2 regions of the Pseudoalteromonas sp. S2721 genome follow, and region 2 is predicted to be linked to the other one. Evidence: predicted binding sites of a transcription regulator. Region 2 holds the regulator's gene; the other holds the start of a gene.
The links. The regulator FliA, encoded in region 2, starts transcription of late flagellar genes. The targets are predictions, from matches to a motif close to CTAAAGNTNNNNNNNNNNNNGCCGATA.

Region 1: CWC02_RS17370 (DUF5610 domain-containing protein) is a predicted target of FliA. The motif match lies at 1,416-1,442, and genes of this name have one in related genera.

The regions. Positions count from the first base shown of each region.
Region 1 is NZ_PNCZ01000054.1:5,174-23,608, reverse strand. It holds gene murI (glutamate racemase) at 1-201, opposite strand, end outside; gene CWC02_RS17370 (DUF5610 domain-containing protein) at 268-1,386, opposite strand; gene trmA (tRNA (uridine(54)-C5)-methyltransferase TrmA) at 1,551-2,648, shown strand; gene CWC02_RS17360 (2-thiouracil desulfurase family protein) at 2,651-3,103, opposite strand; gene CWC02_RS17355 (thiol:disulfide interchange protein DsbA/DsbL) at 3,164-3,802, opposite strand; gene CWC02_RS17350 (thiol:disulfide interchange protein DsbA/DsbL) at 3,821-4,444, opposite strand; gene CWC02_RS17345 (serine/threonine protein kinase) at 4,475-5,449, opposite strand; gene ccoG (cytochrome c oxidase accessory protein CcoG) at 5,515-6,945, opposite strand; gene CWC02_RS17335 (hypothetical protein) at 7,224-7,583, shown strand; gene CWC02_RS17330 (hypothetical protein) at 7,583-7,786, shown strand; gene CWC02_RS17325 (YecA/YgfB family protein) at 7,783-8,397, opposite strand; gene CWC02_RS17320 (type II secretion system protein N) at 8,417-9,175, opposite strand; gene CWC02_RS17315 (type II secretion system protein M) at 9,179-9,652, opposite strand; gene gspL (type II secretion system protein GspL) at 9,649-10,860, opposite strand; gene gspK (type II secretion system minor pseudopilin GspK) at 10,857-11,843, opposite strand; gene gspJ (type II secretion system minor pseudopilin GspJ) at 11,855-12,529, opposite strand; gene gspI (type II secretion system minor pseudopilin GspI) at 12,529-12,903, opposite strand; gene CWC02_RS17290 (prepilin-type N-terminal cleavage/methylation domain-containing protein) at 12,903-13,502, opposite strand; gene gspG (type II secretion system major pseudopilin GspG) at 13,558-13,977, opposite strand; gene gspF (type II secretion system inner membrane protein GspF) at 14,056-15,291, opposite strand; gene gspE (type II secretion system ATPase GspE) at 15,294-16,859, opposite strand; gene gspD (type II secretion system secretin GspD) at 16,852-18,435, opposite strand, start outside.
Region 2 is NZ_PNCZ01000040.1:475-8,631, reverse strand. It holds gene fliR (flagellar biosynthetic protein FliR) at 1-332, shown strand, start outside; gene flhB (flagellar biosynthesis protein FlhB) at 342-1,472, shown strand; gene flhA (flagellar biosynthesis protein FlhA) at 1,544-3,655, shown strand; gene flhF (flagellar biosynthesis GTPase FlhF) at 3,676-5,157, shown strand; gene CWC02_RS15110 (MinD/ParA family ATP-binding protein) at 5,150-6,010, shown strand; gene CWC02_RS15105 (RNA polymerase sigma factor FliA) at 6,037-6,747, shown strand; gene cheY (chemotaxis response regulator CheY) at 6,788-7,171, shown strand; gene CWC02_RS15095 (protein phosphatase CheZ) at 7,189-7,956, shown strand; partial or broken gene CWC02_RS15090 (Hpt domain-containing protein) at 7,972-8,157, shown strand, end outside.

The sequences.
Region 1 (18,435 bases), on a different contig from region 2:
AACTTGTAAGTTTGCTGTCTCGATAAACTGTAGTAGCGCTAAAAGGCGGGCTATGATCGTTTGCTGACTTTGCGCGCCATAGGGCAATAAAGCATTGTCCATAAAATAACTATAATCAGCATCTGGGATCAATGCTTGGATCTGTTCAAGTACGGTTGTTCCACCTATACCAGAATCAAACACCATTATATGAACTGACAAACTGCTTACCTCGGATCATCAAACATCAGCAGTTTGCCATGCAGCTTTATAAAAAGAAAGAAAGGACTATGCCTCTTCTTCTGTTGACGAGCGTAGCTTATTCATTTGTTCGAACATTGCTTTGGTATAATCCACCAGCTTACTGACTTCTTCTTTATCTTGGTTTAACCATTGTAAGATGCCAGCCAGTTCATTTTGCAAACCAATATCGCCCGCTTTATTAAACGCCTGTTTCAAATCGTCATTAAATGGCGCTATTTTCTCAGCAACTTCTTTTTCAGGAGCAGGTTTATATTCTTCATACCCTTTAATCGCTGCTACTGTTTTGGTTTGTTTTAGATCCATGGTAAAGCCGACTAGTTGCTCGTTACCTAAGTTCAGCTCTTTAGCTTGTTCAAAGGCTTCTTCTAATGAACCAGAGAAGAATGTTTCGCTAACACTCTGCAAGTCTTCCATCAATTCATTGATAGCTTGCTGCTCTTGCTCATTTAAATCACCATTGACCGACATAGAGAATGATAAATCACGTGATTGCGAAGACTCAATGAGAAAGGCTTCGTTATCGCCATTTTTGCTATAACTGCTTGCAGACTTACTTTCGTATGCATCAGCAAAGCTAATACTTACTTCGTCACCTTCAGCGGTGGTGAAAGTGTACTCTGCGTTATTACTTAAGCTGATGTATTGAGCTTGGCTAACTGAAACCGCATTAGGTTTAGGATTGAACAAGTCTTCTTCTAATTCATCAATACCTTTAAAGATACCTTCTTTAGACTTTTCGATACCCTCTTCGATGTCATCGTTAAGAATACCTGACTCTTTAAGCTCATCATACGCATCGTCGATGCCCATTTGCACACCTTTACGTGCATCACCTAGCATGCCTTTGAGTTTTTCATCATCAGCACCATCGGCTTTTGCTTTACGAAGTGCACCGCCAACAAAGTCGAGTACGTTTTTCACGATCTCTTCAAAGTCGAACAGCGGTTTATCTTTTTTCTCTTCGGCTTTAGGTAAACCAAGTGCCTCAGCAAGTTTATCATCAAGAACTTTTGCCGCGAGCTCACGACCGCGTTGTTGATAACTATCTTGACGATTTTGAATGGTAGGCTGCTGCAGAGCCTGTTTACCATTGTATTTATTCACATTTGTATTAGGCATATAGCCTAGGTTGCCAATTTTCATGATCCGACTCCATGTTATGGTTAACTCATTATCGGCCAAAAACCAAAGAACTTAAGTTTTTTGTATAAAAAAACGACACTAAAATAAATAACAAAACTAGACAAATCCTCAGCGCTCCCTACAATAGCGCCGTTATAAAGCTAAGAGATAAAAGGTAATCAGCCATGGCGGTTATAAAAATTGATACAACTCAATATGATGCACAATTGAGTGAGAAAGAGCAGCGCATCACCTCACAGTTTCGACGTTTTGGGGTCGAAAAGTTAGAAGTGTTCGGCTCTGATCCTATTCATTACCGCCAACGTGCAGAGTTTCGTGTTTGGCATGAAGGTGAAGACCTGTTTCACATCATGTTTGATCAACAAACTAAAGAAAAGATCCGCGTAGATGAGTTTGACCCTGCAGCACCTTTAGTGGGTGAAGTGATGCAAGCGATGATCGAAAACTTAAAAGACAATGAAGTTCTGCGCCGTAAGCTGTTTCAAATCGATTACCTTTCAAGCTTAAGTGGCGAGATCCTTGTTAGCTTGTTGTATCACAAACAACTAGATGAGCAGTGGCTACAAGCAATTAAAGAGCTTAAAGCAAAACTGAGCACACAGTTTAAGATTGATTTTATTGGCCGTGCTCGTAAGCAAAAAGAAGTGATTGGTAATGACTATGTTATCGAGCGTTTAAACGTAAACGGTAAAGAGCTTATTTATCAGCAAGTCGAAAATAGCTTTACGCAACCGAATGCGAAAGTAAACATCAAGATGCTAGAGTGGGCACAAGCGCTTTGCCAACCCCTCAATAATGACTTACTGGAGTTATATTGTGGAAATGGTAACTTTTCGATTGCTCTTGCGGGTTCATTCGACCAGGTATTAGCCACTGAGATATCAAAATCATCGGTTTACTCAGCACAATACAATATTGCACAAAACAAGGTTGAGAACTTAGATATCATTCGTATGTCGAGTGAAGAGTTCACTCAAGCAATGAAAGGCGAACGTACCTTCTCTCGTTTAGATGGCATAGACCTGAAAAGCTATAACTGCCAAACAATCTTGGTGGATCCACCACGTGCTGGAATGGACACGCTAACTTGTGACCTAGTTGCGAACTACGACAACATTATTTATATCTCGTGTAATCCCGATACCCTAGAACGTGACCTTGATCACTTATGCAAAACCCATGAAGTAAAACGTTTTGCAATTTTTGATCAATTCCCTTACACCCATCACATTGAATCAGGTGTGTTTTTACAACGTAAATAAAATCACTCTGCCAGCGCAGCAAATAGCGCTGGCAACTGCTGCTCGCTGAATACAGCTATACCATTGTCAGTTAACAGCCTTGCAGTTAACCCCATCCCTGAAATTTTCTTTCCTGAATGACTACCATCGTAAATAGTATTGCGACCACATGACGGGCTTGATTCTTTTAACAACGCATAGCGAATGCCCTGTTTTTTGCAAAGTTTAAGTGCTTGTTCTGCGCCATAAGCAAACTGCACTGTGACATCTTGCGCATCTTTGGTAAGTACTCTACCCACTTTGATTTCTGCAGGCGGCCTTGGTGTAGGTAAGCCACCAGCTACTTCAGGGCAGAATGCAACGAGCCTTTCTTGCTGTTTAAGAGTTTCTAAACCAGGATGGAGTAAGTTTTGCGATTGCCCGTCATAACGAACAGGGTTTCCTAACAAACAGCTTGAAACTAATAGTTTTTGCATTTGCTTTACCAATAAAAAAGCTCCGCGAACGGAGCTTTGAATTAAATTTAACTAATTAGCTTATTTATCAGCTAGGTAGTTAATTAAATCTGCCATGCTCTTTGCATCACTGATGCCTGAGTCCGCACCTAAGATTAAGCGATATTTACCATTAACAATAAAAGTTGGAACGCCTTTTAAAGCACCTTTTTGTTGGTAGTATTCTTGGTCGCGTTTCATTTTAGACGCCATAGTACGTACAGAAAAGCTGTTGTAGTACTTATCAAAATCTTCAGCCGATACACCTTGTGAAACAAAGATGTCTTTCATATCAGCTAGTTCGTTAATACGAGCACGCTTACCGTGAATATGATTAAACACAGCGGCTACTAACGCGTCTTTCTGTGGTAACACATTAGCCGTCGCATAACCTTGCGCTAAGATGGTTTGAATTTCTGGGTCACGAGGACCTGAAAAATCAACATGGCTCTTTTTGAATTTAACGCCATCTTTAAGAAGTGTTTTAAGCTCTTTCACAACTGGCTCGAAGTTATTACAGTGTGGGCAGTAGAATGAGAAGAACTCTTTTACTTCTGGCTTTTTAGAAGCGCGTGCATCAATCGTTTCATAATGCTTACCTTCTTCATATTGAGCAGCTGAGGCATTTGCCGCTAAACCTAGCGTGGCAGCCATTAATACAGCTTTTACTAACTTGATCATTACTTCTTTACTCCAAAATTATTGTTTTAATAAAAATTCGACTAATTCATCAAGCATCTGCTGGCTCTTGATGGTATTTAAATTAATTTTGTATTTATCATTGACGATAAAAGTTGGTACACCTGTTAAGGCGCCCATGTCTGAATATTTTTGCTGCTTATCTTGCATCGCTTTTTCAGCGCTAATCACTGGCATGCTTGCAATTTCAGCATCAAACACTTCATTACTAATACCATTAGTTGCAAGTAGTGCTTTAACGTCTTTCATGTCTTTAAGTAAGGCACGTTGTCTATGGATGCTGTTAAAGATTTGATCAGCTACTTGTTCTGCTTTGCCATGTTGCTTAGCAATTAAGTAGGCATAGCTTAAGTTACTTTGAGTTTGCTTAGACACACCGCCTAAAAAGTTAACATGACTTTTTACAAATTCAGTCCCTTCAGGAAGACTTGCCGTTAATGCTTTTGCAACTGGTTCAAACTGAAAACAGTGTGGGCAATAAAATGAAAAGAACTCGGTTACTTGAGGTGTTGCACTTTTCTCAACTTTTAATACTTCGTATTGATTACCTGCTTCAAAATCAGCAGCAAAGGCCGCAAAAGGTAAACATAAAATGAGTAGACTTAACTTTAATTTTTTAAACATTGTTCTCTCGACTTTATTAACTTTAAAAATTTATGGTAATAATTTTAATGGTGCTTCTTGTAGCGCTGCAAGCTGTTCTTTTAACGCTAGTATTTGCTGCTCCCAGTATTTGTCTTCAGCAAACCATGAAAAGTTCCGCGGGAACGCAGGATCATCCCATCTTTTCGCCAACCAGCCCATGTAATGCACCATTCGCATCGCTCTAAGTGGTTCAATCAGCTTTAATTGGCTGTGATCAAAATCGCAAAATTCTTCGTACGCTGCGACTAAAGTGTCTAACTGTAACAGTTGATTGTTACGATCGCCACTGAGCATCATCCAAAGATCTTGAATTGCAGGCCCTTGTCGGCTGTCGTCTAAATCAACAAACATTAATGCATCACCAGACCACAGTATATTGCCGGCATGACAGTCACCGTGCAGACGAATAGTTTCAACATTTTTATACTGCTGTGTGGTTTCTTTGATCACCAAATCTAAAATAGTATAAAAGGCGTTCTCTAATGCCATTGGCACCAAGTTACTTGCCTGTAACTGAACTTTAGCTGTCTTAAGATATTCTTCACAGCTGATCACAGGTCTATGTTCAAATGGCTTTGCTTTTGCTAGTTGGTGCATTCGCCCAATTAAGCGGCCAAGTACATCGAGTTGATCTAAATTATCAACTTCAAAAATACGCCCGCCCACACTTGGGAATAACGTAAACAAATAACCATCATGCTCAAATAAGCTTTGCCCTTCGATAATTACAGGTGCAACAACTGGCACTTCGGCCTCAGCGAGTTCAAATGCAAATGCATGCTCTTCTAAGATTTGCGCCTTACTCCAGCGCTCTGGACGGTAAAACTTAACAACATAACGATGGCCATCTTCTGCTTTAAATTGATAAACACGGTTCTCGTAGCTATTTAATGCCAGCAGCCCTGATTCAGCATAAACACCGATACTTTCAACCGCATCTAAAATTGAATCGGGTGTAAGGTCTACAAAACTAAATTTACTCATAATGCCTCATCATATAAAAAAAGCGGGAAAATCCCGCTTTTTATTCATTCGCTCAGTGTACTTAATTATCGCGCCTTAAAGAAGTTACTCGGCTGTGAAATCTGCACATCAGGCTCACCATCGACAGAAAGTACGAACTCAAACTTCGTCATCGGCTTTTTCAAATCATATGGATCAACAACCAATGACAGTGGCACGTTATAAGACTCGCCAGAAGGTACTGTGAAAGTTTGTTTGCCAATGTACTCAAAGTTATCAAGCCCTTCAACACGAATATTAAAGGTTTGCTGATGCTGAGCTTTGTTAATTACTTTTAGTGTATAGGTGTTTTCAACTAGGCCATTAAAGTCAACACGGTATAGCTGATTACGGTCACGGATGATATCCAACTCCATCGGTTTACGCATCGCAATATTTGCCACCAGCGCCCCTGTTAACACCACTAAGATAACTAAATAACCAATTAACTTAGGGCGCAGTGCGTGTGTTTTGTTGTCTGGCGTTTCTAAGTTGCGTTCTGTGGTGTAGGAAATAAGTCCGCGTGGGTAATTCATTTTATCCATCACCCCATCACACGCATCGATACATGCACCACAGTTAATACACTCATATTGTAAGCCGTTACGAATATCGATCCCCGTAGGGCACACCTGCACACATAAGTTACAGTCGATACAATCACCTAAGCCAAGCTCTTTTGGATCTTGCTTGCGTGAACGTGGGCCGCGGCTCTCACCACGTGCCTCATCATAGCTCACGGTAAAGGTGTCTTTATCGAACATAGCTGATTGAAAGCGAGAATAAGGACAAATGTGTAAACACATAATCTCGCGCATCCAACCCGCATTACCATAAGTACAGACTGCAAATACGGCTAAACAAATATACGAATACGCTGTTGCATCAAGGGTAAAAAGATCAGGTAGCAACTGGCGGATAGGCGTAAAATAACCAACAAAAGTAAACGCTGTATAAAGTGAGAATAACCACCAACTACCGTGCTTGGCGCTTTTTCGCCAAAACTTATCAAAGTCCATCGGGCGTTGATCTAGTTTCTTTCGCTGATTAGCTGTACCTTCAAACTTTTCTTCAAACCAAATAAAAATGAAAGTCCAAACAGTTTGTGGGCAAGTATAACCACACCAAACCCGTCCATAGAAAGTAGTTACTAAGAACAACGCAAACGCCGCCAACATTAAAATGAAAGCAAGGATAGTCAGATCTTGTGGCCAAAGCGTTAAACCAAAAATGTTAAACTTTTGCCCTACCAAATCGAACAGTACAGCTTGCTGGCCATGGAAGTTGATCCAAGGTAGTAGCATGAACGCAAGCATGCCGATAAAACCAATTCGTTGTCTCAACAGTTGGTGTAAACCCGTTACAGCTCGAACATAAATACGGTTACGTGGATTAAATCTATCATCGAGGGAAGCGTTTTCCGGTTTCTGGATTTTTACTTCCGTTGGGATATTTTTAACCTTAATCTGATTATCCATTAAAATTCCTCAACGCCACTAGGAAATAATACTCAAACATATGTTTGCAGTAAGAGGTTTCTGTGCCAATAAGCAAATCAGAATACATCTCATTACGTTCAAAGATTTCTGAAACTTTAAATCTATATATTGCATTATACTCAATCTATGGAAAATTTCAGGGTTAGATTTCATATACGAACTTTTAACTATTTAATCGTATCTGCTTGCTTTTAAAACAACCATTTTATTAAACTTGCAGCTACCACCTATTCATTTAGATCAAAGTTTATTGGACTATGAAAAAATTTCTCATCTTAGTGCTTATAATTTTAGCACTTTTCACAATTGATCATCCTTTGATCAAAGAACCTAGGGACAGGTTACTAGGTGAGGGAGTCGGTATGATTTCTGATGCTAGTAAGGTAAACCGAAGTCCTGCCGCTAATATGGCTAAAAATAATATTAAGTCACAACTTAATTTATCAAACTCAGAGCTTGAGTATATTGAAGACACATTCACTACTGACGATAAACTACAACTCTTTCACCTTCATTATTGCCGTGAAAAAGATATTAACTTGTACTTTTATGGCGAACGCTTGAATCGTGTTTGTAGTATTGTTTCGAATGCGCTTGAAGAAAGGCTAAACAAGTAATGGACTTTTCTGCTTTAAACAAAAAAACCAGCGACTCGTTTGCAAAACAGCGTAATATGTTAAAAAAGCTGGGTAAGGGGCAAACCTTATACTGTGAAGTATGTAAAGGCGCCCTCACCTTAGATTTGAAAACTGATCAGCCAGGTAAAGGCGTTGTACGCTGCGCCAAAGGTTGCACAGACATCCTATTAGAGCTGGGTTAGCTCCAGCCCTCATCATTATATAGCTGGCTATTTACAGCAACGACTTCAATTAGCTCAGCAAAGCCAGCGGCGAATTCATTCATTACTTCATATTGCTGCTGGCATAGTTGCCCTTCAGATAAACCATTATCCGTTGCAAGGGCTGCAATTTCACTCGTTTCAAGGGTAAAAAAGCCTAAACTTTGCAGTGCACTAGCCAACGCCTCTTTAAGCTCATCAGCTAACTGTGGCGCGCTTAATAGCTTGTTAACGTAACCTTGCGCACCATGCATAAAACCTTGGCTCCAATGCTGACATTCTTGAATATCTAGGTATTGTTGCCCTTGCGAGCTCAGCTGTAAGCTCACAGGTAATGCAAAACCCGTTTCGAATACTTGTTCGCTGATCTGTTGATATAAAGCCATAAATGCAAACAGCACTTGCTCATCCATTTGCCCATCAGAACCAGGTGCAACTTCTTCTAACCACTGGTGAACATCAAGCGGCTCAGGAGCACAGATCACCGCAAATAAATAACCTTGGGTTTGCGCCAAGCTAAGCGCATCTTGATGCTGCGCTAAAAACTGACTTAAAAGCTCGCTTTGCTGCTTTGAAAACTCAGGTAATTGCATACTATTCAATTAATCCAATTTAAAAGTTAAGCGGATAACGACCTTCGTTATCAGGACGACCAAGAAACTTCGCAGCATCATGCACTTCTTTCGGTAAGCTTGCTTCAGGTTTAATATAACCAGCTACTTTAAAGTCTAGGTTCGCTTTTAATACTGCATCAGCTTCAAGCCCTAAACGGTTTTCAGGGTCTACAAGTACTGCTACATCACCGGATTTACAGCTTAAACGGCCACTTAAAGGACCAATGCTAAACCAGTTATTCATTCCTTTCACATCAATGTTCGGGCTCGCAATTTCGCCGCTTAGACTTTCACAATAAGGCTCGCCTGAACTGTACTCATCTAAATCTACAATCACACGACCTTGCGCACTAATCGGCAAAGGTAGTTGTAAACGTTGCATGGCACGTTCAACTGTTAAGCGTAAAGTGGTCTTTTTCACAGTAACCGCTTGGTTAAATAAACCGTAAGAAAAATCAGCATGGCCTGAAATATCCGCTTTATCACGAGGATCACCAAAACGTACCGTACCCACTAATTTACCTGTAAACAGTGACCACCCCGACAATTGCCAACGCACATTGTTTAATTGCTCACCATCAAAACGTACCTGCATAATGCGCCCGTTCCATAGCGTGCCACTGGCTTTACCTAATTGTAATTGCTTTGGTAAATGTGGCTTGGCTAAATCAAGTGCAACGGCAGCGGGTGTTTTTACCAGCGTAAACACCAAAAAACACATCACAAACACTGTGATTAATAAAATAACTCTTTTCATCGTTTACTTCTCTAGTACCAAACGACTTACACGCACAAAGCCTGATTTGTCATCTTTACTTAAATCTAAATTCTCGATTAGCACACCATGTGAATTAACCAGTTCATCTAACCATTCAACAAGGTTATTAAACTCAACAGAGTCAATGGTTAAACGAAGTGAATTGTCATTTGGCTGCATTTTGCTAATGATAATTTGATAACGATTACGGGTGCTATTAACGATTTGGCTTAAGCTACGGCTGCTCGTATTACGTGCATTACCACTCGCTTTAAGTTTTACAATACTTTCATCAACCCACGCCAACAGCTCTTGCTGTTTTATTGTGTCTTGCTCTGCTTTTTCGATAGCAGCGTTAAGTGGACGAAAGACCCCCATAACCAGCACAAAAATAACAAACACACCACCTGCAACCATTACAAGTTGCTGCTCTTGTTCTTTTAACGAGCGCCAATAATTGATTATTTGGTTTTTCATGCCGCACCTCGTAACTTAATTTCACCAACGACATAATCACCATCATTGTTCAGCGAGCCTTGATCTACGGTTAAGCCACGCTGTTCTAAAATTGCTTTTACTTTACTGAAGGACTGGAAATCTTTGCCGCGCGCGCGAATACGTAATTCGTTACGACCTTGATCATAGCGAAGCGTTTCTGGTGTGAAGTCGTTTACTTCACTAAAAATCGAGACAAGATCGTTAGTCAAATCTAAGAAGCCAGCAGTGCTGCCACCTTCTATCAATGCAAGTTCGCTGCGAATTTGACTACGGATAAGCTGAGGTCGCACTTTTTTATTTGGAAAAGCACGCTGATAATTAGCAACCACTTCTGCTTTTGCGGCTTCAAGCTGGTTATTTAACTTATAAAGCTCAAGCGACTTAACACCCACACTGCAAACTAGTGCAACACCTGCTGCAATAGCTGCTTTTTGCCAATAGCCCCACCAAATCGCTGATTTTTTCTTAAGCTGATAAACACCTTGGCGAAGGTTGAATTTCACTTCAGGTAACTGCTTAGCAAATAAGGCTAAAGGTAAATCGTATTGCTGCGTTTGAGCACTAAGATTAACTGTATCAGGAAAAGCCGTTGCAGGGCTAAAGTGTGCAACATCAGGGTTACCTAATGCTGTTAAATAGCCAGCAAGCCAGTTCGGCTCTACAGCGGCAATATGCCAGTTACCCTGTTTACATAGCCACTGGCCATTAAGCTCAATAGCGCGTAACTGAGTATTGTCATCAACATCAGGTAACAATAAAGCATCCGGCAGTATTTTATATACTTCGATGCCATGCTCATTAAACTCTGCTAGCCATTGTTCAAACCATTCACGATCGGTCATCGCGATGTTAATAGCGTGCTTTTCATCAACAAGTGTTGGCTCAGCAATCGCTATGAACAAGTCATCAACATCACAGGCTATTTCTTCTTCTAGCATGTAAGGAAGTGCTTGCTCTAACTTACGGTTCCACTTAGTTGGTAGGGTAACTGTTTTAAGTTGTACCTGATCGCTTGGTAAAAGTGCGACTACTTCCCGTGATTGTGCTTTTTCTGTTAGCTCACCAAGTTGTGTTGCATTGGCAATTTCGCCGCTAGCAATTATTTCTTGTTCTATTGGTGAGTAAATTAGCCAGTTAAGGCTGTCTTTTAACGTTTGACCCGTACGGATCAACAATATCTCTGTCACTGTACGCCTCCAAATTTTCGCGCCAGTATCGTTACTGTACCATTAGTGGCATGGAGTAAGGTGGTCATCGAAAAACGCAACTCTGCAAATTCAGCCTGCGTTTGTAGTTTAAAATATTCACTGTTGATACTGAATAGATTTTCAACGGCTTTCACGTTTTGTGCGCCTTGTTGGTTAACCTCTTCAAAAAAAGCTTCTAAATCATCATACCCATCTTGAGGACGTGATGATAATACCGCTTCAGCGCCTGAAAGGCTTAAGCCATCAATAAGCGAGCTTAATAAAATCGCACTTTCTGCAGGTAGTGTATTAACGTTTATTTGCAGCAACTCACTGCCAGGAATAACACACACAAATGGTAAGAGTTTCTCCATAACGAGTGGGTTAAAACCTTTTACCAAACGAAGTTCAGAGGTCGAAGCAAAGTAACTATTTGCCGTCATATATGGGTATTGTCGAGATAAATACTCATCTTCTTCTGCACCCGAGCGATAGGTAATACTATCTTCATCTAACCAATCAAACACACTATCGGCCATGGCTTCTTCTGATTCATCCGTTGGTAAATTCTCAATGTTTTCTAATAATGCCAACAATGCCTTATGTGCTGGGTTCGTTTTATTATTTGGATCCGTCTGCGGATCTGGTTTTACATGCAATGCATTTAAGTTTAAACATGCTTGTAAATCAGTAATCGTGCCACTTAAGGTACCATTATCAACAGGATAAGGAACCCCGCCCTGCTGTGCCCAAATTTGCTCTAAATGCGTTTTATCAGGATCATCTTTTTTAGTTTGTTTTAGTGCTTTAATTGCGAGCTCTTCAGCTGCAAAGGCATACCATTTAGCCTGTTGATGGTTTTGAATATTGCTACTACGCTGCACTTGCACCATTAAATTAGCACTCATTTCAACGGCTAACATCGCAGCCAGCGCCACAATAAATAGCACAATAACAAGCGCCGCACCTTTGGAACGATTCATTGTAGTCATGACTAGCCACCCGTTCCGCTATTATTATTGTTATTACCATTAGCGCCGTTATTACTATTATTTGTTTGAGTAGTTACTTTGCCCTCACCTGGCACCAAAAACACGCGACGAATTGGCTCCTGTTCTATTTTTTGAATAGTGACTGCAACCGCTTTTGGCAGCGCTTTAATTTGCCACTGCTCTTGCCACTCGTCTTTGTCATCTAAAAATTCAAACTTCAGATCTTCAATATCTTCTAAAATAACTTGTGAGCGCGGCTCCATGTTATCTAGTTGATCAACATACACCCGATACACTCGTTCAAGATTATCATCTATCACGCGATAACCAACCGCTTGCAGTTCAGAGCGCGGCAATAGATTAATTGGGTTAATCCAACCATCACGAACAAAGCCAATACCATCGTATTGGCTATCAAGAATATAACGACCAGCCAAAACATACGTGTCTTGAAAATCACCGGCTTCGTTTCGAACCTGACGTTTAGTCATTTGACTAAAATCTTGGTCCATCAAACGAAATAAGGTTTGATAACCATTTAACTCAGCAATCGTCTCGTCTGAGGCTTCTTTTGCTTTGGTTGTCGAATCAAGAATTTGATGGGTCGATAACACCACAAAGGCTAAAATGCCCATGGCGACAATTACTTCAAGTAAGGTAAAACCGCGTTGCTTCACTACTTATCACCTTTATTCAAATAAGTAGAAAGCTCATACACTGGGTATTCAAGCTTTTCATCGGCGAACACGTTAATGGTGACCTTTACAAAGGTTTTATCAGCAGTAGGAACCACGTCCTGACGCCAGTACCATTCAAAACCAGCGAGCGTTTCAGTGCCTTTGACGCCACTTTTGCCTGTCCATTTATCGCCTTTAGCGCGCTGCTCAACCATTACGTTCTCGGCAACCCAAGAAGCATAAGTTTGTTCTTCAATCGACGATAGGTGATTAATGTGCTCACCGGTTGCCTGCATTGCGGCAATACCGGCCATTGCACAAATAGCCAAGGCAACCATCACTTCGAGTAAGGTAAAACCTGCTGACTTATTCATTACTCAGGCTCCATACGAAACTTTACCGGGGCCATAAATTCGCCTTCGATAAAATACTGTGGTTCACGCTCATCTTTAAGCTCGTAAATCAATTGAAACGCACTGACTTCGCCAGAAGATAAAATAAGGACTTGCGGTATTTTGAGCTTTTGCAGCTCAAGTAAGCTGTCTTCGTCACCACCGCTCATTAATTCACGCCAGTTGGACTGCTCTAGCAAGTTATCTTGTGCCCAGGCTAAATCATCAAGGTTAAGAGTGAGTTCAAAGCGCTCATCAACCTTAATTGGGGCAAACAATTTTTCACGGTCAAAAGTAACCCACTTATCACCGTCAAAAACTAAAAATTCAAATGTATCTTGGTCAAGATGAAAGCCCAGCTCAACCTGATTTAAAATCGCAAACTCAGACGCCATATTAATCGTAGTATGTAATCTGAGCGCTTGTTTTTCGAGTTCTTCTTCAGCACCTCCATCAAAACTGTAGGCAACCATTTTGGTGACAAAACCAATCACCACGAGCACCATTAATATTTCGATGAGGCTAAACCCTTTCGCGTGCTTAGCACGGCCAGCCAAACGCAAAAGACCAAGGCTTACCATAATAGTAAGCCTTGATGTGTATAAGCTTTGTTCAGTTGGCTGAATTTAGGCATTATTACTTTTCTTCATCCCAGTTACCGATGTCATCATCAGTACCTGCTTCACCATCAGGACCCATTGAGAAGATATCAATTTTACCGATTTCTCCTGGGCTGATTAGCTGGTAAGGATTACCCCATGGATCTTCTGGTAACTTCTCAAGGAAACCGCCATCAGGAAAACGCTTTGGAATTGGCTCAATGCTTGTTTTATTCACTAGCGCTTCTAAGCCTTGCTCTGTGGTTGGATACGCTTTGTTTTTAAGCTTGTATAGGCTTAACGCATCTTCAATTTGTTGAATATCTAAGTGTGCTTTATCGATTGCAGCTTCTTCTTGCTGACCCATGATATTTGGCGCCACAATTGACATGATCATACCGATAATAACCAGTACTACCATGACTTCTAGTAATGAGAAACCTGACTGTTTGTTCACAAAAATACCTCTAACTTTCTTCAAAAATTTATTATAGAGCGGCAGTGTTAGCTGCTAATTGCTCTAGTGTTCCCTAATTTAAAGACCTACAGCCTTATTCATTGCCATAATCGGCTGTAGTATTGCCATAACAATAAACAATACAATTACCGCCATTGAAGCAATCATCGCGGGCTCTAATAGTTTCAGAGACACGTTTACCATGCTCTCAAACTCACGATCTTGGTTATTTGCAGCACGTTCCAGCATTTGCTCAAGTTCACCTGATTTTTCACCACTGGCTATCATGTGTAGCATCATAGGTGGGAAAAGTTTGGTTTGTTGAAGTGAAGCACGAAGGCTCGCCCCTTCACTTACACGTGTTGCAGCATCTTGCACCGACTTTTTCATTTTTTCGTTAGCCAGTACACCACCAGAGATACGCATCCCTTCAAGTAGCGGCACTGAGCTTGACGATAAAATACTTAAAGTTCGGGCAAAACGCGCCGTATTAACACCGCGAGCTACCTTACCAATGCCCGGTAAATGCAGCACTTTTTCGTCATACCAGTAACGAATATGCGGCTGTTTAAGCGCTTGCTTAATGGCCACAGCTAACACGGTTATAATGACTAAACTAATAAACCAGTAGTTTTGCACAAAATTACTGGCGGCCATTACCCATTCAGTCGTCCAGGGTAATACTTGTTTTGATTTTTCGAAGGTCTTCAAGATTTTAGGTACCACAGTACCTAACAATACAGAGACAATCGCAATAGCAAATACCACAAGAATGGTTGGATACACCATCGCCTGTGTGATTTGACTACGCATATGCTGACGTTGTTCCGTGTAATCTGCTAAACGATTTAAAACTTGGTCTAGGTGACCCGATTTTTCACCAGCTGCCACCATAGCACGATACAAATCATCAAAGACATGCGGAAACTCGCTCATGCCATCAGCTAAGGTATAACCTTCAACAACCTTTGAGCGCACGGCCATAAGCATGCGCTTTAAACGCGGCTTTTCACATTGCTCAGCCACCGCCATGACAGCCCCTTCAACAGGTAATGCTGACTGGATTAAGGTTGCAAGCTGACGGGTGATTAATGCTAAATCTGAAGTCGAAATTTTTGGTTTAAAGAAACTCCCAAATAAAGAGCCCTTTGCCCCAGTAGCTTGCTTTTCACCTTCTGCAGCAGCAACGACCTCTAAAGGCATTAAACCTTGATCGCGCAAAGTTTGGCGGATTTGCTTTACCGTATCGGCTTCAAGAATGCCTTTTTTCTCTTTACCTCTGCCGTCGAGGGCACGGTATTCAAATGCTGCCATGATTAACCTTCCTCACGTGTTACACGCAAGACTTCTTCTAAGGTAGTGCGACCTGCAAGCACGCGATTACAACCATCTTGGCGAATACTTGGGCTATGTTTACGAATATACTTTTCAACACTTTGTTCGCCTTTACCGCTGTGGATCATTTCACGAATTGTTTCATCAACAACCAGCAATTCATGAATACCCGTACGACCGCGATAACCATTAAAGTTACACTCTTCACAACCAACTGCACGATAAATTGTTGGCGGCTCAGCAGGATTAACACCTAGTAACTGACACTCGCGCTCATCAGCAATGTGACCTTCTTTACAGCTATTACACAAAGTACGCACTAAGCGTTGTGACAATACACCGAGTAACGATGATGACAGTAAGAAAGGCTCTACGCCCATGTCTTCCATACGCGTGATAGCACCAGCAGCCGTGTTAGTATGCAGTGTTGACATCACCAAGTGACCGGTTAATGACGCTTGCACACCAATTTGTGCTGTTTCAAGGTCACGGATCTCACCCACCATCACTACGTCAGGGTCTTGACGAAGAATAGCACGTAAGCCACGTGCAAAGGTCATATCAACTTTGGTATTAACCTGAGTTTGACCAATGCCTGGGATCTCGTACTCAATTGGATCTTCAACGGTAAGAATATTACGGTCCCGTGAATTAATTTGGCTCATGCCCGCATACAAGGTGGTACTTTTACCAGAACCCGTAGGACCGGTTACTAAGATAATACCGTGTGGCTTACTGATTAAATCAGCAAACAATTCACGGTTACGCTCAGTCATACCTAAATCTTCTAGGTTCAGGCGTGCGTTGTTTTTATCAAGTAGACGTAGCACGACACGCTCACCAAAGCTTGATGGCATAGTCGATACACGCACATCTACGGCACGTCCAGCAATACGCAAACTAATACGGCCATCTTGCGGAATCCGCTTTTCAGCAATATCTAGTTTCGCCATAACCTTAATACGCGACACCAACAGTGAAGCGAGTTTACGATTCGGCTTTAAAACTTCTTTTAATACGCCATCAACCCTAAAGCGAATTACCAGCTCTTGCTCAAAGGTTTCGATATGAATATCTGAAGCACCTTCTTTAATTGCTTCGCTGAGCATCGCGTTTATCAGCTTGATGATTGGCGCATCATCATCACCTGCAAGGAGATCTTCAGTTTGCGGTAACTCATCTGCAAGCGAGAATAAATCAACCTCGTTGCCGATATCTTCCATCATTTGCTGTGTTTCAGAACTATCACGCTGATAAGAAGCCTCAAGCAACAGCTCAAATTTATCATCAGGTAATTGTTCTAGCGAAAAACCATGACCCGCAATACGACGCACCTCAAGTAAAGCGTTAACATCCAACTCACCGCGGTAATAAACTGTCCAGTTGTCTTGATCTTTACCTAACAGCACACCTGTGCGACGCGCATACGAGAATGGCAACCGCTTAGTTGGCAAGCTAACAAGATCATCACTTGTTAGCAGCTCATCATGATTAGCTGATACGTCTGATGCTAGCTCGTCATTGATTTCAGAAATTGCATTAGTCATCATTGCGCTCATTCGCGTTTTGTTGTTTTAGATATTCTTCGTAAGTTGGTGGTAATACTAAGGCATCATCCCACTCTGGAAGAATTGGCGCATCTTCTAATGGCATTAAATCAATACCATCTTCTTTTTGTTTGTGTTGTTCGCCACGGATAAAGTTATATTTTGAGTGGCTTAATTTATTCATGCTGATGCCATCACGTACAATGGTCGGGCGAATAAATACAATCAGGTTACGTTTACGCTTACTGGTGCTGGTTGAGCGGAATAAATGGCCAAGTACTGGGATATCACCTAATAACGGTACTTTAGAAACACTTTCTTGCACATCTTCATCAATCAAGCCACCCAGTACAACCATGCCGCCATCATCAGCCATAACCGTGGTTTTAATTGCACGTTTGTTTACCGAAATATCGACCGCAGTAGCACCACTTACACTCGAAACCTCTTGCTCAATCGTTAACTGAACTGCTGAACCGTCATTGATTTGTGGTGTCACTTTAAGTTTTACACCTACTTCTTGACGTTCAACTGTTTGGAATGGATTCGCATTATTTGAGCCTGTTTGCGAACCTGTGATAATCGGTACTTCTTGACCAACAATCATTGATGCTTCTTCGTTATCCATGGTCGTTACAGACGGCGTAGCAAGAATATTAGAGTTTGTATCGGTTGAAACAGCTTGGATAATTGCACCCCAATCGTTTTTAACAATCCCCATGGCTAAACCATTGATACCACCTAGTAATGAGGCAAGTGCCGTTAAGTCACCTTCTTGTGTTTCAGAAGTCTTGGTGACTGTACCAGTTTCGGTACCTACAACCGTACCTTCAATCGTTTTATCGCGTGCTTGTTCAGCTGCAACGGCTAACGAACCAACTGGTACTGTTGTGCCGTTGTTAAACTGCATCATTCCGCCTTGCTCTGAAATCCACTGTAAGCCTAAGTTGATACCATCAGCTTCTAAAACTTCAACAATGATAGCTTCAACTAAAACTTGCGCACGACGCACATCAAGACGCTCAATTACTTGCTCAAGCGAGCGCATGGTGTCAGGCTGTGCAGTAATAACAAGTGAATTTGAATCAGGGTGTGCTTCAATACTTGTTTCGTTTTGATTACGAGAGCGCGTTTTAGTTGCACCGCCTTGCGCATCTTCTGCTAGTGTTTTGCTTACGCCCTGCAATACTTTTACAAGGTCTTCTGCTTTGGCGTAATTAAGGTAGATAACTTTAGTGTTACCTTGGTTTTCTAATTCACCATCTAAACGGCTAATTAATTCAACAGCACGAGTACGCGCTTGCGCTTCACCACTGACAATCACACTGTTAGTTCGACCATCAGCAACTACTTTAGGAATTAGAAATTCTGGAACGCTTCCTTTACCGCCATCTTTATAAATATTCTCAACAACAGACACAACATCATCTGCGGTAGCAAACTTAAGCTTTACAATATCAACACGCTTGTCACCAGCTTGGTCAACAGAGCGGATAATTTCTACTAAGCGGTTAACTGACGCTGCATGGCCGGTCAACATCATCACGTTCGCAGCATTAAAGTTAGCAACGTGGCC
Region 2 (8,157 bases):
TCATTCATAGCTTTGAAGTGCTACCAATTGATGGCAATTGGTGGGCGGTTGATCATTACTGGGATATCGTTACTTGGGGTGGTTGGATGTTCACCACAGCCTTGGTGCTTGCTTTAGCTCCACTGACAGCCATGCTTGTTATTAACATGTCGTTTGGTGTAATGACCCGAGCGGCACCGCAGTTAAATATTTTCTCAATTGGCTTTCCGTTTACCTTAGTAGCTGGTCTTGTGATTATTTGGGCAACATTAGGCAACTTTATGACTCAATTTGAGTTTCAGTGGTTAAAAATGGTTGAGTTAATGTGCAGCCTTGTTGGTTGTACACCTTAGGAGCGCGCCATGGCTGAAGATTCTGGTCAAGAAAAAACCGAAGAACCCACGCAGAAAAAAATTGATGATGCCAAGAAGAAAGGTCAGGTTGCCCGCTCAAAAGAGCTAGGTACCATGTTTGTGCTTATTTTTTCTGCAGTTTCACTCTTATTGTATGGCCCTGAAATTGGTAAAGGTCTTTATAATATAATGGGACGTTTATTAAGCCTTAACCGTAATGAAACCTACGACACCACTAAGATGTTTTCAGTGTGGGGAATTGTTGCGGATGCATTGTTATTCCCTATGGCAATGTTTGTGTTGATCATCGTCATAGCCGCTTTTGTTGGGAATACTTTACTGGGGGGTTATAACTTTAGTTGGCAAGCGGCAGCCCCAAAAGCAAGTAAGATGTCGCCAGCTAAAGGTATTAAGCGTATGCTTGGCCCTCAAGCAGGAGTAGAGCTAGTTAAGTCTATTTTAAAATTTGTAGTGGTTGCAGGCTTTGCTGTGTTCTTAATTAATACTTTCTTTGATGAAATACTGCACCTAAGCATTGAAAGCGCGCCCGGAAATTTTATCCATGCACTCGAAATACTATCTTGGATGTTCTTGGGATTAACTTGTACGTTAATCATTATTGCTGCAATAGATTCTCCTTATCAAAGTCACAAACACCATAAACAGTTAAAAATGACCTTACAAGAGGTAAAAGACGAATTTAAAAACTCTGAGGGTGATCCGCAAATAAAAGCGCGTATTCGCCGTACTCAGCGTGAAATGTCGCAAAGGCGTATGATGCAAGACGTGCCTGATGCAGATGTGATCGTAACTAACCCGACCCATTATTCTGTAGCACTAAAATACGATACAGCTAAAGCCGGTGCGCCTATTGTTCTTGCCAAAGGCGTGGACGAGCTTGCTATGCAAATTCGTAAAGTGGGCAAGGGGAATGACGTGCCAATTGTTGAATCACCCATGCTTACTCGTGCGCTGTATCACACCACCGATGTTGGTCATCAAATACCTGATCAGCTATTCACTGCCGTTGCACAAGTGTTAGCTTATGTCTTCCAGTTAAAACGCTTCCAAAAAGGGCGCGGTAAACGTCCTGTACCACTCAATAAAAAGCTCCCAATCCCCGATGCCTACAAATACTAAACAGTAAATTTATAACTTGGAATAGTTATTGCAAATTCCGTGTAGTGTCAATTTTTTGAAATTGTTGGATTATGGAATTTAAAGCGGTATTACAACAACTTAACAGAGATAAAAAAGAATATGCGAAGGGTATCGGCACGCCGTTAATGGTACTTGCTGCGCTGGGTATGGTGATTTTACCCCTGCCGCCATTTCTTTTAGATATTCTATTTTCGTTTAATATCGCGTTAGCACTGGTGGTGTTACTGGTTACAGTTTACACCATGAAACCCCTTGAATTTGGTATGTTCCCTGCGGTTCTACTGATTGCAACCATCATGCGCTTAGCGCTGAATGTCGCCAGTACCCGTGTAGTATTACTCGAAGGTCATAACGGCGGTGATGCAGCCGGTAAAGTTATCGAGGCCTTTGGTTCGGTGGTTATCGGCGGTAACTATGCAGTTGGTTTAGTGGTCTTCCTGATTTTAATCATTATTAACTTTGTGGTTATCACCAAAGGTGCAGGTCGTATTTCTGAAGTATCAGCTCGCTTTACTCTTGATGCAATGCCGGGTAAACAAATGGCGATTGATGCTGATTTAAACGCTGGTTTTATCAGTGCAGAGCAAGCCCGTGAACGCCGTGAAGAGGTTACCCGCGAAGCCGATTTCTATGGTTCAATGGATGGTGCGAGTAAGTTCGTAAAAGGCGATGCAATAGCGGGTATCGTTATTCTAGTGATTAACATCGTTGGTGGTTTATTTGTTGGTATGATCCAACATGATTTATCGTTCAGCCGTGCGATGGAAGTGTACACCTTACTAACCATTGGTGATGGTCTAGTTGCACAACTGCCTTCACTGTTACTGTCTATCGGTACTGCAATCGTTGTTACCCGTCAAAATGAATCGCACAATATGGGCGACCAAGTTAAGACACAGCTAGGTAACGAAAAGTCTTTGTATATCGCATCTGGTATTTTGATCATCATGGGTCTTGTGCCAGGTATGCCGCATATTGCATTTTTAAGCCTAGGTGGATTACTGGGTTACCTTGCTTACTTCACCCAACAACAAAAAGCCAAAGCAGAAGCTGAAAAAGCAGAGCAAGAAGCAAATGGTGGTGCGCCAGGAACAGGTGTTGCTAATAAACAAGAGCAAAAAGAACTGGGTTGGGATGATGTTCAACAGGTTGACGTTATTGGTTTAGAAGTGGGATATCGCTTAATTCCACTGGTAGATCAATCTCAAGGTGGTGAACTATTAAATCGTATCAAAGGTGTGCGTAAGAAATTGTCTCAGGAACTTGGTTTCTTGGTACCTCCTGTGCATATCCGCGATAACTTAGAGCTTGACCCAAATGCTTATAGAATCACTATGATGGGGGTTTCAAGCGGTGAAGGTGAGCTTAAGCATGGTGATGAGTTAGCGATTAATCCAGGCCAAGTATTTGGTCCAATCAAAGGGGTTGCCACAAAAGATCCTGCATTTGGGTTGGATGCGGTTTGGATCAAACCAGATCAAAAAGATGAAGCGCAGTCACTTGGCTACACAGTCGTTGATTCAGCAACTGTGGTTGCAACTCATATCAGCCAGTTACTTACTAACAGTGCTGCTTTACTGCTTGGTCATGAAGAAGTACAAAACTTACTAGATATGTTAGCGAAGAGTCATCCACGCCTTGTTGAGGGACTGGTTCCTGACGTATTACCACTCACTACTATCGTAAAAGTGCTACAAAACTTACTCAATGAAGGGGTGGCAATTCGCGATATGCGCTCGATTGTTCAAACCCTTGTTGAGTATGGCCCACGTAGCCAAGACCCTGATGTACTAACGGCTGCAGTGCGAATTTCACTGCGCAGATTGATCGTTCAAGATGCTGTTGGTATGTCTTCTGAGATCCCTGTCATAACCTTGGCGCCTGAGTTGGAACAGATGTTGCATCAGTCACTTCAGAATGCAGGTGACGAAGGTGCCGGAATAGAGCCAAGCCTTGCAGAGCGACTTCAACAATCATTGAATGAAGCGCATCAAAACCAAGAAATGGCCGGTGAACCTTCGATACTGTTAACGTCAGGAATGTTAAGAACTGTGTTATCTCGCTTTGTTAAGTACACCATCCCAGGTTTAAGGGTGATGTCTTACCAAGAGGTACCAGACGAAAGACAGATTAAGATTGTCAGCTCAGTAGGCCAACAATAGGATAGTAAAGGGGTTGAACCATGAAAATTAAACGTTTTTTTGCTAAAGATATGCGCACAGCACTGAAAGAAGTGAAAGATGAACTAGGTGTTGATGCGGTTATTATGTCGAACAAAAAGCTTGCTAACGGCGTTGAAATCGTTGCAGCTGTTGATTACGACAAAGCAGCCCCGAAAGCCGAAGCTAAACCAGCAGTGGCACAATCAGCACCTACTCCACAGCATAACTTTGTTAAACCTGAGCCAATGCGTGCTAAACCTGAGCCGCAAGCGAAAGTTGCTGATAGCCTACAAGCGTTACTTGAGCGTCAAGCCCCACGCCCTCGTTCGCCAGAGCTTGCGTCAATGTTTAGTCAATCTGGTATTGATACGAGTGAACACTATCAAGCAAAAGAGCCAAGCTTTGAGCAGCAACAGCCTGAATATAAGCAAGCTCCTCGTTATCAACCGCAGGCAGCACCTCGTGTACAAACTCAAGCTCATAGCCTTGGTTTTGATGACGATTTAGATTCAGGTTTTGATGATTTAGATTCACCCGCTGAGCATAAAAACTCAGCACCTGCGAATCAATCAGAAATGACGACTATGCGGGAAGAAATGAATGCGATTCGTCAATTACTTGAACACCAAGTATCTGGCTTAATGCAACAAGATATGGCTCGCCGCGATCCGACTCGTGCATGTATGATTGACCGCTTAGCGGGTATGGGCATTGAACGTGATGTTGCTGAACAAATGGCCTGTTTCATTCCTGATGATGTATCACGTCAACAAGCGTGGCAAGCATTACTGCAAATGGTTGAAAACCAAATGCATACAACGAATAACGAAATCCTACGTCAAGGTGGTGTATTCGCATTAGTGGGCCCAACGGGTGTTGGTAAAACAACGACTGTTGCGAAATTAGCTGCACTGGGCGCACAAAAATATGGTGCTGATAAAGTGGCGTTGATCACCACTGATACATATAGAATTGGTGCCTACGAACAATTGGCTACTTATGGTCGTATTATTGGCTGTGGTGTTAAGCAGGTAAAAGATGCGAATGAATTAGCTGAAGTGCTATACCATTTACGTAATAAGCGTCTAGTATTAATAGATACAGCGGGTATGAGCCAACGTGATTTACGTTTAACTGAGCAATTAAACACCTTAATGCGTAATCAGCGTGTTGATATTCGTAGTTATTTAGTATTGAGTGCGACAGCACAGATAAATGTGTTGCAAGAAACCGTAAGACACTTTAAAAAGGTTCATCTAAGTGGCTGTATCTTCACTAAATTGGATGAATCTTTAAGTTTAGGTGAGATTATTAGTATAGCGATTCAAAATCGCCTGCCAATAGGGTATCTTACTAACGGTCAGCGTGTTCCTGAAGATATTCGCGTAGCGAATGCTGAAAAACTAGTGAAAAAAGCTGAACAATTGTATTTAAAACGAGCAAAAGCACAACATTCACGACGTCAAGCAGTAGCGTCGAACACAGTAGGGATGTATGATTAACACAGTATTAGATCAAGCAAGCGGCCTGCGCAAAATGAATCAAAATAATAATAGTGGCGTTAAAGTTATCGCTGTGACTGGCGGTAAAGGTGGAGTGGGTAAAACCAATGTTTCACTCAACACCGCAATCGCATTAGGGCAGCAAGGAAATCGTGTATTAGTACTAGATGCCGATTTAGGTTTGGCAAACTGTGACGTGATGCTTGGCCTTCGTGTTGAACGTAACTTATCTCATGTTTTGTCAGGCGAGTGTGAGCTTGACGAAATTCTCGTTGAAGGTCCTGCAGGTATAAAAATTGTACCAGCGACGTCTGGTTCGCAAAGCATGGTGGAATTAACACCATCTGAGCATGCAGGCCTTATCCGCGCTTTTAGTGAGTTAAACACCGAGTTTGATATTTTAATTGTCGATACCGCTGCAGGTATTTCTGACATGGTATTAAGCTTTTCTCGTGCAGCCCAAGATGTTGTTGTGGTTGTATGCGATGAACCTACCTCAATTACCGATGCTTATGCGCTTATAAAAGTGCTTAGCCGTGAGCATGGCGTATATAAATTTAAAATTGTTGCCAATATGGTGCGCAGTTTGCGTGAAGGGCAAGAATTATTTGCTAAACTTTCAAAAGTAACGGATCGCTTTTTAGACGTTTCAATGGAGTTGGTAGCTACCATTCCTTATGACGAGAACATGCGTAAATCTACGCGACGTCAAAAGGTGATTGTTGAATTATTTCCAAACTCACCAGCTGCGGTGGCGTTTAAAACATTAGCAACAAAAGCAGTTAAGTGGCCGATCCCTAATCAACCTTCTGGCCATTTAGAATTTTTCATTGAAAAACTAGTAAACGGCTAACTATGACAACATCGGTGAATAAAGCGATGGGATATCAATCAGCACAAAACTTAAATGCGATTGTTGAAAAACATGCCTCTTTAGTTAAAAAAGTGGCGTGCCATCTAATTGCTCGTTTACCTGCCAGTGTCCAACTCGATGATTTAATTCAATCAGGCATGATAGGCCTAATTGAAGCATCAAAAAACTTTGATGCTAGCAAAGGGGCTAGTTTCGAAACTTTCGCTGGAATTCGTATTCGTGGTGCGATGTTAGACGAAATTCGTAGAGGTGACTGGGCACCACGCTCAGTTCACCGAAATGCTCGCCTTGTGGCTGAAACCATTTCCGAATTAGAAAGCACGCTAAATCGTGAACCTAAAGATACAGAAGTCGCTGAAAAACTTGATATAACGCTCGATGAGTACCATCATATTCTACATGATGTAAATTCTAGTAAAGTATTAGGTATAGAGGACTTAGGCGTTGATGAAGACGTCATTACACCTGTAGGTCAGGATTTAGGACTAGACAAACCGTTTAATAACGTTAAAAATGAGCGGTTTAACCAGTCTCTATTAACGGCTATCCAATCGTTACCAGAAAGAGATGCACTTGTTTTGTCTTTGTACTACAACGACGAAATGAACTTAAAAGAAATAGGACACATACTCGATGTTAGTGAATCGCGTGTGAGTCAGATACATGGTCAGGCGATGATTAAGCTCAAAGCAAAAATCAATGACTGGATTAATTAGTAGTAAGTAAATATAGGTTCAAACCTCACCGGAGGATGTTTTGGATAAAAACATGAAAATTCTTGTTGTTGATGATTTTTCTACAATGAGACGTATCATTAAAAATCTATTAAGGGATTTAGGTTTTACCAATGTGCAGGAAGCTGACGATGGGTCAACAGCATTGCCAATGCTACAAAATCAAGAATTTGATTTTGTTGTAACAGATTGGAACATGCCAGGTATGCAAGGCATTGATTTGTTAAGAGCAATTCGTGCTGATGATAGCCTTAAGCATATTCCTGTATTAATGGTGACAGCTGAAGCGAAAAAAGAACAAATTGTTGCTGCTGCTCAAGCGGGTGTTAATGGCTATATCGTTAAACCATTCACTGCTGCGACACTTAAAACCAAATTGGAAAAAGTGTTTGAACGTTTAGGTTAATCTAAGGGGAGAGGCTTATGTCAGCACTAGCTGCGCCTCAAATAAGTTTAGAGCAAGCTCGTCAACTTGTTGAGTTTCTTGAAAATGGTGAACAAGAAAAAGCTGATCAGCTGATACTTGAAACAGCATCAAAAGAACAATCAGAGCTGTTTGCTGAAATCGGTAAACTGACGCGACAATTACATGAAGCGCTAAAAAACTTTGATCTAGATACTCGTCTTTCAGATTTAACTACCGATGCGATCCCAGACGCTAAGCAGCGCTTAAATTATGTTATGGAAATGACAGAAAGCGCCGCTAACAAAACCATGGATGCAGTTGAAGCTAGTTTACCTATAGCGCAACAACTTGCAGATGAAATAGCGACGATTAAACCAACGTGGGATCGTTTAATGAGCCGAGAAATAGAGCTCGGTGAGTTTAAAAAGCTATGTCATAGCTTAGATAATTTTATGAATAACTCGCATACTAAAACCGATGAGCTACAGGGCTTGATGACCAATGTGCTGATGGCACAGGACTATCAAGATTTGACGGGGCAAGTAATCCGTCGCGTCATTGAGTTAGTGCGAGAAGTAGAAGACAGTTTAATTAATCTCTTAACTGTGTTTGGCAGTCAAGAAGATGGTCATCAACAACAAGAAAAACAGGCCATAGAAAAAGCACCTGCGACAAGTGATACACTAGCAGGTCCTGAAGGGCCGATTATTGATAAAGACTCTCGTGATGATGTTGTCTCAGGACAAGATGAAGTCGATGATCTATTATCAAGTCTGGGCTTCTAAGAGGAGAGTAGCTGCATGAGCTTTGAAGTCGATGAAGATATTTTACAGGATTTCCTTGTTGAGGCAGGAGAAATCTTAGAGCTTTTGTCAGAGCAATTAGTTGAGCTTGAGAACAATCCCGAAGACAAAGATCTCTTAAACGCCATTTTTAGAGGCTTCCACACTGTCAAAGGCGGTGCAGGCTTTTTAAGCATGACTGAA